DNA from 2 places in the Streptomyces sp. NBC_00885 genome. Region 2 is predicted to be linked to the other one. Evidence: riboswitches for the same ligand, from Rfam matches in the RefSeq annotation. Region 2 holds a riboswitch; the other holds the start of a gene.

Region 1 (4,898 bases), 4.9 Mb from region 2:
CTGTCTACGAGTGCTCGTCGCCGGACGAGGTCGTGGATCTGCTCCAGGGCGGCCAGGGGATCTTCGGGATCGCCGTCGGCGTGGTCTGGCGTGATGTGGAGACGGCGCTGTCGCAGCTCCACGGCGAGCGGATCGACACCGGCGAGACGCTGGTTGGCAACAACCCGGCTGACGAGCTGGCCAGACGTAGACGCGACCGGGCCGTCTGAGCGGCGCGGCGGAGGGACCACGCGCTGCCGGCGCCATTGTCAGTGGCGTAGGGCAGCATCGGAGTTGTGAGATCCGCGCCGACGATCCTGCATCTGGACATGGATGCCTTCTTCGCCGCCGCCGAGCAGGCGGCGAAGCCGAGTCTGCGCGGAAAGCCGGTGGTGGTCGGCGGGCTCGGGCCGCGAGGGGTCGTCGCGACCGCCTCGTACGAGGCACGGCGCTTCGGGGTCCACTCCGCGATGCCGATGGCGCAGGCGAGACGGCTCGCGCCCAATGCCGCCTATCTCGTGCCGCGCTTCTCGCTCTACCGCACGGTCAGCGAGCAGGTGATGGAGCTGCTGGGCAGGCTCTCGCCGCTGGTGGAGCCGCTGAGCCTGGACGAGGCGTTCGTGGACCTGGAGGCGGGCGGGGTCGCCGACGACTCCGCGTCGGCCAGGGAGACGGGGGAGCGGCTGCGTGCTCAGATCCGCACGTTCACGGGTCTCACCGGGTCGGTCGGGCTCGCCGGATCCAAGATGCTGGCCAAAATCGCCTCCGAGCAGGCGAAACCCGACGGTCTGGTGCTGATCGAGCCGGGCACGGAACGTGAGCTGCTGGGGCCGATGTCGGTGCGGACGCTGCCCGGGGTTGGCCCGGCGACGGGGGAGCATCTGCGCCGCGCGGGAATGACGACCGTCGCGGAGCTCGCTGAGGCGGGCGAGGACGAGCTCGTACGGCTCCTGGGCAGGGCGCACGGGACCTCGCTGTTCCGGATGGCCATGGGGTACGACGACCGGCCTGTCGTGGCCGAGCGGGACACGAAGTCGGTCTCCGTCGAGGACACCTTCGATGTGGATCTGCACGACCGGGTGCGGGTGCGGATCGAGGTGGAGCGGCTCGCCGACCGGTGTGTGCAGAGGCTGCGGGCCTCCGGGCACTCCGGGCGGACCATCGTGCTGAAGGTGCGGCGGTACGACTTCTCGACGCTCACGCGTTCCGAGACGCTGCGCGGGCCGACCGACGATCCATCGGTGGTGCGGGAGGCCGCCGGGCGGCTCCTGGAGGCCGTGGACACCACGGGCGGGGTACGGCTGCTCGGCGTGGGCGTCACCGGGCTCACCGACTACACCCAGGAAGACCTCTTCGCCCAGGCCGCCGCCGACGAGCAGGCTGCTGCGGACGATCGTGCCGGACCGGCGCACGAGGGGGCACCGGAGGTGGAGGGCGACCATGGGGCCCAGGGGGGCGAAGAGGCGGCTGGGGCGGGCGTCGCGGAGCCCGTCGCGCATGCGGAGCGGCGCTGGGCCGCCGGGCACGACGTACGGCATGCCCAGTACGGGGCGGGCTGGGTACAGGGCAGCGGCGTCGGGCGGGTCACGGTGCGGTTCGAGGAGCCGGGGTCGCCGCCGGGACGCGTTCGTACCTTCCGCGTCGACGACCCCGATCTCGAGCCCTCCGACCCCCTGCCCCTGGTGCCTCTGCCGGAGAAGGAGCAGGCCCCGGGTCAGTCCTCCTGGCCCGCGACGCGGCCGAAGGAGGTGTCCCCCGACGGCGTGGGCGTCTCAGGAGCCTCGGAAAGATCGAGGCCGTAGTGGTGGTAGAGCTGCAGTTCCTGCTCAGGGGAGAGATGACGGCCGACACCGAAGTCGGGCGCGTCCTTGATCAGCGAGCGTTCGTACGGGACGTGCAGGGTGTCGTCGACCACCTTGCTGGGCTCCAGCGGGACGAAAGCGTCCCTGCTGAACAGGCCGGTGCGCACAGCTGCCCACTCGGGCACGCCGGTCGCATCGTCGAGATACACCTCGTCCACAGTCCCGATCTTGGTGCCGTTGCGGTCGAACGCCTTGCGGCCGATCAGGCTGCGCGGATCGATGTCGGTCTGCACGGTCCCTCCAATTGGTCGCAACTGCTGTTTAAATACTACAAAAGTGCACATCGTGACTGTCGGCCACTTGAGCGATCGGAGCGAGAACGGCGCTGGTACGCTGGCAGACGGCTGCTGACCCCGTGCGGGAGAGTCCACCGGTGACACACCGGCGGCGCCGAAGGAGCAAATCCTCCCCGGAATCTCTCAGGCCCCTGTACCGCACGGACGAGGTCACTCTGGAAAGCAGAGCGGGCGTCGGACGGCGTCCGCTCTCACCGACGGTGAAAGCCGACGCGCCTGCGTGCGCGCCGGTGAAGCTCTCAGGTTGAGATGACAGAGGGGGAGGCCGTCCGGGCATCCGCGCCGCGATGCCCCTCGCCGGTCGTGTCAGACCAGGAGGCCTCCTAAATGACCGCCAACCGCATTCCGCTCTCTCAGCTGGAGCAGGGCATCCCCTTCGAGCAGCGCCACATCGGGCCCGACGCCGAGGCCCAGGCAAAGATGCTGGCGCAGGTGGGGTACGGCTCGCTGGACGAGCTGACCGCCGCCGCGGTGCCCGATGTGATCAAGAGCGCGGAGGCGCTGAACCTCCCGGGCGCGCGCACCGAGGCCGATGTCCTCGCCGAACTGCGCACGCTGGCCGACCGCAATCAGGTGCTGGCGCCGATGATCGGCCTCGGCTACTACGGCACGTTCACGCCGCCGGTCATCCTGCGCAATGTCATGGAGAATCCGGCCTGGTACACGGCGTACACGCCCTACCAGCCGGAGATCTCCCAGGGCCGTCTCGAGGCGCTGCTCAACTTCCAGACGATGGTCGCCGATCTGACCGGTCTGCCCACCTCTGGCGCGTCGCTGCTCGACGAGGCCACCGCCGCGGCCGAGGCCATGTCGCTCGCCCGCCGCGTCGGCAAGGTCAAGAACGGCGTCTTCCTGGTCGACGCCGACGCCCTTCCGCAGACCCTCGCGGTGATCGAGACCCGCGCCGAACCGACCGGTGTCGAGGTCGTCACCGCCGACCTGAGCGAGGGCATCCCCGCCGAGATCGCCGAGCGCGGCGTCTTCGGCGTACTGCTCCAGTACCCGGGCGCCTCCGGTGCCGTCCGTGACCTCAAGCCCGTCATCGAGCAGGCGCACGAGCTGGGCGCGATCGTCACCGTCGCCGCCGATCTGCTGGCGCTGACCCTGCTCACCTCGCCGGGCGAGCTGGGCGCCGACATCGCGGTCGGCACCACGCAGCGGTTCGGCGTCCCGATGGGCTTCGGCGGACCGCACGCCGGCTACATGGCCGTGCGCGAGAAGTTCGCGCGCAGCCTGCCCGGCCGACTCGTCGGCGTCTCCGTCGACGCGGACGGCAACAAGGCCTACCGCCTCGCACTGCAGACCCGTGAGCAGCACATCCGCCGCGAGAAGGCCACCAGCAACATCTGCACCGCCCAGGTGCTGCTCGCCGTCATGGCCGGGATGTACGCGGTCTACCACGGCCCCCAGGGCCTGCGGTCGATCGCGCAGCGCACCCACCGCTTCGCGACGCTGCTCGCCGAGGGCCTGCGGTCCGGTGGCGTCGAGGTCGTGCACGGCTCGTACTTCGACACGCTCACCGCGCGGGTTCCCGGCAAGGCCGCCGACGTGCTCGCCGCCGCACGCGAGGGCGGGGTCAACCTCCACCTCGTCGACGCCGACACCGTCTCGATCTCCTGCGACGAGACCACGGGGCGCACGGAGCTGAACGTGGTCTGGGCCGCTTTCGGCCTCGAGGGCGACATCGAGGCGCTGGACGCGGCGACGGAGGACGCTCTGCCGCAGTCGCTGCTGCGGACGGACGACTACCTCACGCATCCCGTCTTCCACCAGCACCGTTCCGAGACGGCGATGTTGCGCTACCTGCGCAAGCTCGCTGACCGGGACTACGCGCTGGACCGCGGCATGATCCCGCTCGGCTCCTGCACCATGAAGCTGAACGCGACCACCGAGATGGAGCCGGTCACCTGGCCGGAGTTCGGGCAGATCCACCCCTTCGCCCCCGTCGAGCAGGCCGCCGGATACCTCACGCTCATCCATGAGCTGGAGGAGCGCCTCGCCGAGGTCACCGGGTACGACGCGGTCTCCATCCAGCCCAACGCCGGTTCGCAGGGCGAGCTCGCGGGCCTGCTGGCCGTGCGCGCGTACCACCGCGCCAACGGCGACGAGCAGCGCACCATCTGCCTCATCCCCTCCTCCGCGCACGGCACCAACGCCGCCAGCGCGGTCATGGCGGGCATGAAGGTCGTCGTGGTGAAGACCGCCGACGACGGCGAGGTGGACATCGCGGACCTGCGCGCCAAGATCGAGCAGTACCGCGACGAGCTCTCAGTTCTGATGATCACCTACCCGTCCACGCACGGTGTGTTCGAGGAGCACGTCGCCGACATCTGCGCCCAGGTCCACGAGGCCGGCGGCCAGGTGTACGTCGACGGCGCGAACCTCAACGCGCTGGTGGGTCTCGCCAAGCCGGGCAAGTTCGGCGGCGACGTCTCGCACCTCAACCTGCACAAGACCTTCTGCATCCCGCACGGCGGCGGCGGTCCGGGCGTGGGCCCGGTGGGTGTCCGCGCACACCTCGCGCCGTACCTCCCCAACCACCCGCTCCAGCCGACCGCGGGACCCGAGACGGGTGTGGGTCCGATCTCGGCCGCTCCGTGGGGCTCTGCGGGCATCCTGCCCATCTCCTGGGCGTACGTACGGCTCATGGGCGGCGAGGGCCTCAAGCGCGCGACGCAGGTCGCCGTGCTCGCGGCCAACTACATCGCCAAGCGCCTGGAGCCGCACTACCCCGTGCTCTACACGGGCCCGGCGGGCCTCG
Region 2 (4,898 bases):
CCATGACAAGGGTGCCCGCGGCGTCGTACGCGAAGATCGTCATGCCGTTGGCGTGGTACGGCAGCGCCTTGCGGCGGTGCAGGACCAGGTCCTTGTCGAAGTCGAAGCCGATCTCGTGCGTGCCGAGCAGACTGATCCGGCCGCCGGTGCGGATGGCGTCGACCTGGGCGTCCGCGGTCTCGACGTCGACGGTGCGCGGGGAACTGCCTGTCAGGCCGAGCAGGACGGCCTTGGGGGTGCCGTGGCCGTGGCCGGTGGCGCCGAGCGAGCCGAAGAGCTCCGCGCGTATCGCGGTGGTGCGGGCCAGCAGACCCTCGTTCTCCAGCCGCTTCGCAAACATACGGGCGGCGCGCATCGGGCCGACCGTATGGGAGCTGGACGGGCCGATGCCGATCGAGAAGAGGTCGAAGACCGAGATGGCCACGGGGAACTCCTAGCGGGGGTTGGTAGACGCCGTTGTCTGCCGGGGTGGTGCAGAGAGCGGTAGGCGGTGCGGGGCACCACGCTCACGTCCAGTGTGCGTGGTGCCCCATTTGTTGTGCTCCGGCTGTTACAGACCGGGGTACAGCGGGTGCTTCGCGGCGAGCGCCGAGACGCGCGCGCTCAGCGCCTCGGTGTCGTACGACGGCTTCAGTGCCTCGGCGATGATGTCCGCGACCTCGCGGAAGTCCTCGTCCGTGAAGCCGCGGGTGGCCAGCGCCGGGGTGCCGATCCGCAGACCCGAGGTGACCATCGGCGGCCGCGGGTCGTTCGGAATGGCGTTGCGGTTGACCGTGATGCCCACCTCGTGGAGGCGGTCCTCGGCCTGCTGGCCGTCCAGCTCGGAGTTGCGCAGGTCGACCAGGACCAGGTGCACGTCCGTGCCGCCCGACAGGACGGAGACGCCGTACTCCTTGACGTCGTCCTGGACCAGACGCTCGGCGAGGATGCGGGCGCCGTCCAGCGTCCGCTGCTGGCGCTCCTTGAAGTCCTCGGAGGCCGCGACCTTGAAGGAGACCGCCTTCGCCGCGATGACGTGCTCCAGCGGGCCGCCCTGCTGCCCCGGGAACACCGCGGAGTTGATCTTCTTGGCGAGCTCCTGCGTCGACAGGATCACACCGCCGCGCGGACCGCCGAGGGTCTTGTGCGTGGTGGTGGTGACGACATGCGCGTGCGGCACCGGGTTGGGGTGCAGTCCGGCGGCGACCAGACCCGCGAAGTGGGCCATGTCGACCATCAGATACGCGCCGACCTCGTCCGCGATGCGACGGAAGGCGGCGAAGTCCAGCTGACGCGGGTACGCGGACCAGCCGGCCACGATCAGCTTCGGCTTGGACTCCTTGGCGAGCCGCTCGACCTCGGCCATGTCGACCTGACCGGTCTGCTCGTCGACGTGGTACGCGACCACGTTGTACAGCTTGCCGGAGAAGTTGATCTTCATGCCGTGGGTCAGGTGACCACCGTGGGCGAGGTTCAGGCCCATGATCGTGTCGCCCGGCTTGAGCAGCGCGAACATCGCGGCCGCGTTCGCCTGGGCGCCCGAGTGCGGCTGCACGTTGGCGTGCTCGGCGCCGAAAAGGGCCTTGATGCGGTCGATGGCGATCTGCTCGACGACATCGACGTGCTCGCAGCCGCCGTAGTAGCGGCGGCCCGGGTAGCCCTCGGCGTACTTGTTGGTGAGGACGGAGCCCTGCGCCTCCATGACCGCGACCGGAGCGAAGTTCTCCGAGGCGATCATCTCGAGGGTGGACTGCTGGCGGTGGAGCTCGGCGTCGACGGCGGCGGCGACGTCCGGGTCCAGCTCATGGAGAGGGGTGTTGAGAAGCGACATCAGGCGATCCCTACGGTCGTGGTCAGCCGGAGAACTCGGTGTACTCGTCGGCGGAGAGCAGATCCTGCGGCTCGTCCGCGACGCGCACCTTGAACAGCCAGCCACCCTCGAAGGGGGCGGAGTTGACCAGCGACGGGTCGTCCACGACGTCCTGGTTGGCCGCGACGATCTCACCGGTGACCGGGGAGTACAGGTCGCTGACGGACTTGGTCGACTCCAGCTCGCCGCAGGTCTCGCCCGCGGTCACCGTGTCACCGACCTCCGGGAGCTGTACGAACACCACGTCGCCGAGCGCGTTGGCCGCGTGCTCCGTGATGCCGACCGTCGACACGCCGTCCTCGGCGGCCGACAGCCACTCGTGCTCCTTGCTGTAGCGCAGCTGCTGGGGGTTGCTCATGGCCTGAATTCTCCTGTACGCGGGGGAGTGCTGGTGAACGGGAGGGGTGGTGCTGAAGGTCACTTCTGGCGCTTGTAGAACGGCAGCGCGACAACCTCGTACGGCTCATGCGTACCGCGGATGTCCACGCCGACGCCCTCGGTGCCCGGCGCGGCGTGCGCCGCGTCCACGTAGGCGATGGCGATGGGCTTGCCCAGGGTCGGCGACGGTGCGCCCGAGGTGACCTCGCCGATCACCGTGGCGTCCGCTCCGCCCACGGCAATAACAGCCATACCGGCGCGCGGGACCCGGCGGCCCGTGGCGATGAGACCGACGAGCTTGCGCGGCGGGCTGGTCTCGGCGCGCTCGGCGGCGGTCTGCAGGGCCTCGCGGCCCACGAAGCGGCCGTCGTTGGTGGTCTTCTCGAACTTCACGACCCGGCCCAGACCCGCGTCGAAGGGGGTCAGGTCGGTCGTCAGCTCATGCCCGTACAGCGGCATGCCCGCCTCCAGGCGCAGCGTGTCGCGGCAGGAGAGCCCGCAGGGGATCAGCCCGACCGGGGCACCGGCCTCGGTCAGCGCCTGCCACAGCTTCTCGGCGTGCTGCGGCTCGACGAAGAGCTCGAAGCCGTCCTCGCCCGTGTAGCCGGTACGGGCGATCAGGGCGGGGACGCCCGCGACCGTGCCGGGCAGGCCCGCGTAGTACTTGAGGCCGTCGAGGTCGGCGTCGGTGAGCGACTTCAGGATGCCGGGGGACTCGGGGCCCTGGACGGCGATCAGGGCGTACGCGTCGCGGTCGTCGCGGACCTCGGCGTCGAAGCCCTCGGAGCGCTCGGTCAGCGCGTCGAGGACGATCTGCGCGTTGCCCGCGTTGGCGACGACCATGTACTCGCTCTCGCCGAGGCGGTACACGATCAGGTCGTCGAGGATGCCGCCGTCCTGCCGGCAGATCATCGTGTAGCGGGCGCGGCCGACGCCGACCGAGCCGATGTTGCCGACCAGCGCGTAGTCGAGCAGATCGGCGGCCTGGGGACCGGTGACGGTGATCTCGCCCATGTGGGAGAGGTCGAAGAGTCCCGCCTTGGTGCGGACCGCGTTGTGCTCGTCGCGCTCGCTGGCGTACCGCAGCGGCATGTCCCAGCCCGCGAAGTCGGTCATGGTCGCGCCGAGCGACCGGTGCAGGGCGTCGAGGGCAGTCAGACGGGGGGCGTTGCTCATAGATGTGGCTCCCAGGGCAGGCCGATGAGGACGATCCTCCCCATCTGTCATCGGAACCTGAGAGGTTCGTCGCAACCGTACGTACAGGTGGTTGCGACTTGCACCTTGGGTGGAGCCGCTCGACAGCGGCTCGCTTTTCAGATCTGCCTCATCACACGCGGTACGGGGCCTGAGAGATTCAAGGGAGGGACTTGCTCCTTCGGCGCCCGGCGCACACAGTGGCCAGGACTCTCCCGCGTGGATTCAAGCGGCCTGTATGCAGTTGGCGCGCACATCATTGCACGCATCGCGGCAAAGTGGGGGCCCGGCCTCGCGGCAAAACGGTTGTACCGCATTACCGTTTCTTTACACTTCATGGGCAAGGGTGGGTGACCCGACATCGGGGAGAGTGATGACGTTGCAGCGGTCCGAGGCCTACGCGACGACCGCGGGGGTGCCGGCCCGGCCGGCCCTGCCCGCCCGGCGACTGCTCGGCGCGCCCGCGCCCGTGCTGCGTGACTTGAGGGACCGCTGCGGGCGCAGCCCGGGAAGCCTGGTCTTCGCCACCGGTGACGTGGTGGTCGTCTCCGGCCTGCCCGGCAGCGGAAAGTCCACGCTGATCCGGCGCGCGGCGACCGGCCGCGGCATCGACTCGCAGGACACCCGTGACCGGTGGGACGGGCGTATGCCGCGCCTGCTGCCCTACGCCGTCTACCGCCCGCTCGTACGTCTCGCGCACTACGCCGGGCTGCGGCGCGCGCTGCGCTCCGGCGAGAGCGTCGTCGTGCACGACTGCGGCACCCAGGCCTGGGTGCGGCGCTGGCTGGCCCGCGAGGCACGGCGCCGGGGGAGCGGGCTGCATCTGCTGCTGCTCGACGTGAGCCCGGCACTCGCCCGCGCGGGCCAGCGCGAGCGTGGCCGCGGAGTCTCCGGATACGCCTTCGCCCGGCACCGGCGGGCGGTGGGCCGCCTGATCGCGGACGCGGAGGCGGGGCGGCTGCCGGTGGGCTGCGCGTCGGCGGTCCTGCTCGACCGGGATGCGGCGGGGGCACTGGGGCGGGTGGGCTTCGAGTAGACGGTGCCGCATGTGCGGCAGGGCCGCATATCCAGCCCGCCCCCTTCCCGTAACCAAGGGGTTTCGCCCCCTGGACCCCCGACGGGGCTCCGCCCCGGACCCCGGTATGCGACCTTCGGCCGCATGTCCTCAAACGCCGGACGGGCTGAAATTCAGCCCCGCCGGCGATTGAGGCGCGGGGGTCCGGGGGCGGAGCCCCCGGGCCAAGGCAAACCGCTCCGCGTTATCGTCGACGCGCAGACCGCACCACGCCCGGGGGAGAAGGACCGCACATGCACACACCCGAGCAGGCTCACCCGCATCCCTACGGCGGCTGGCCGGCCAACGAGCTCGAAGAGGTGCTCGCCGCGTCCCTCGGCAACGCCTCCGCCGGCGGGCGTCTGGTCGAGGTGCTCGGCCGCAGTCAGGTCTGGGTGCCGCTGCCCAACGGCGGCGGCAACG

The links. Region 2 has a riboswitch for glycine ahead of gcvT (glycine cleavage system aminomethyltransferase GcvT). Riboswitches for the same ligand answer to the same signal wherever they lie in the genome.
Region 1: linked by a shared signal. The riboswitch ahead of gcvP (aminomethyl-transferring glycine dehydrogenase) and the one ahead of gcvT (glycine cleavage system aminomethyltransferase GcvT) in region 2 are both predicted to bind glycine.

Annotation. Positions count from the first base shown of each region.
Region 1 is NZ_CP108796.1:7,384,387-7,389,284, forward strand. It holds gene OHA61_RS33600 (MerR family transcriptional regulator) at 1-209, shown strand, start outside; gene OHA61_RS33605 (DNA polymerase IV) at 276-1,781, shown strand; gene OHA61_RS33610 (PRC-barrel domain-containing protein) at 1,694-2,074, opposite strand; glycine riboswitch at 2,190-2,286, shown strand; gene gcvP (aminomethyl-transferring glycine dehydrogenase) at 2,465-4,898, shown strand, end outside.
Region 2 is NZ_CP108796.1:2,515,443-2,520,340, reverse strand. It holds gene OHA61_RS11025 (L-serine ammonia-lyase) at 1-424, opposite strand, end outside; gene glyA (serine hydroxymethyltransferase) at 551-1,810, opposite strand; gene gcvH (glycine cleavage system protein GcvH) at 1,833-2,207, opposite strand; gene gcvT (glycine cleavage system aminomethyltransferase GcvT) at 2,267-3,403, opposite strand; glycine riboswitch at 3,552-3,649, opposite strand; gene OHA61_RS11005 (AAA family ATPase) at 3,795-4,457, shown strand; gene OHA61_RS11000 (enhanced serine sensitivity protein SseB) at 4,730-4,898, shown strand, end outside.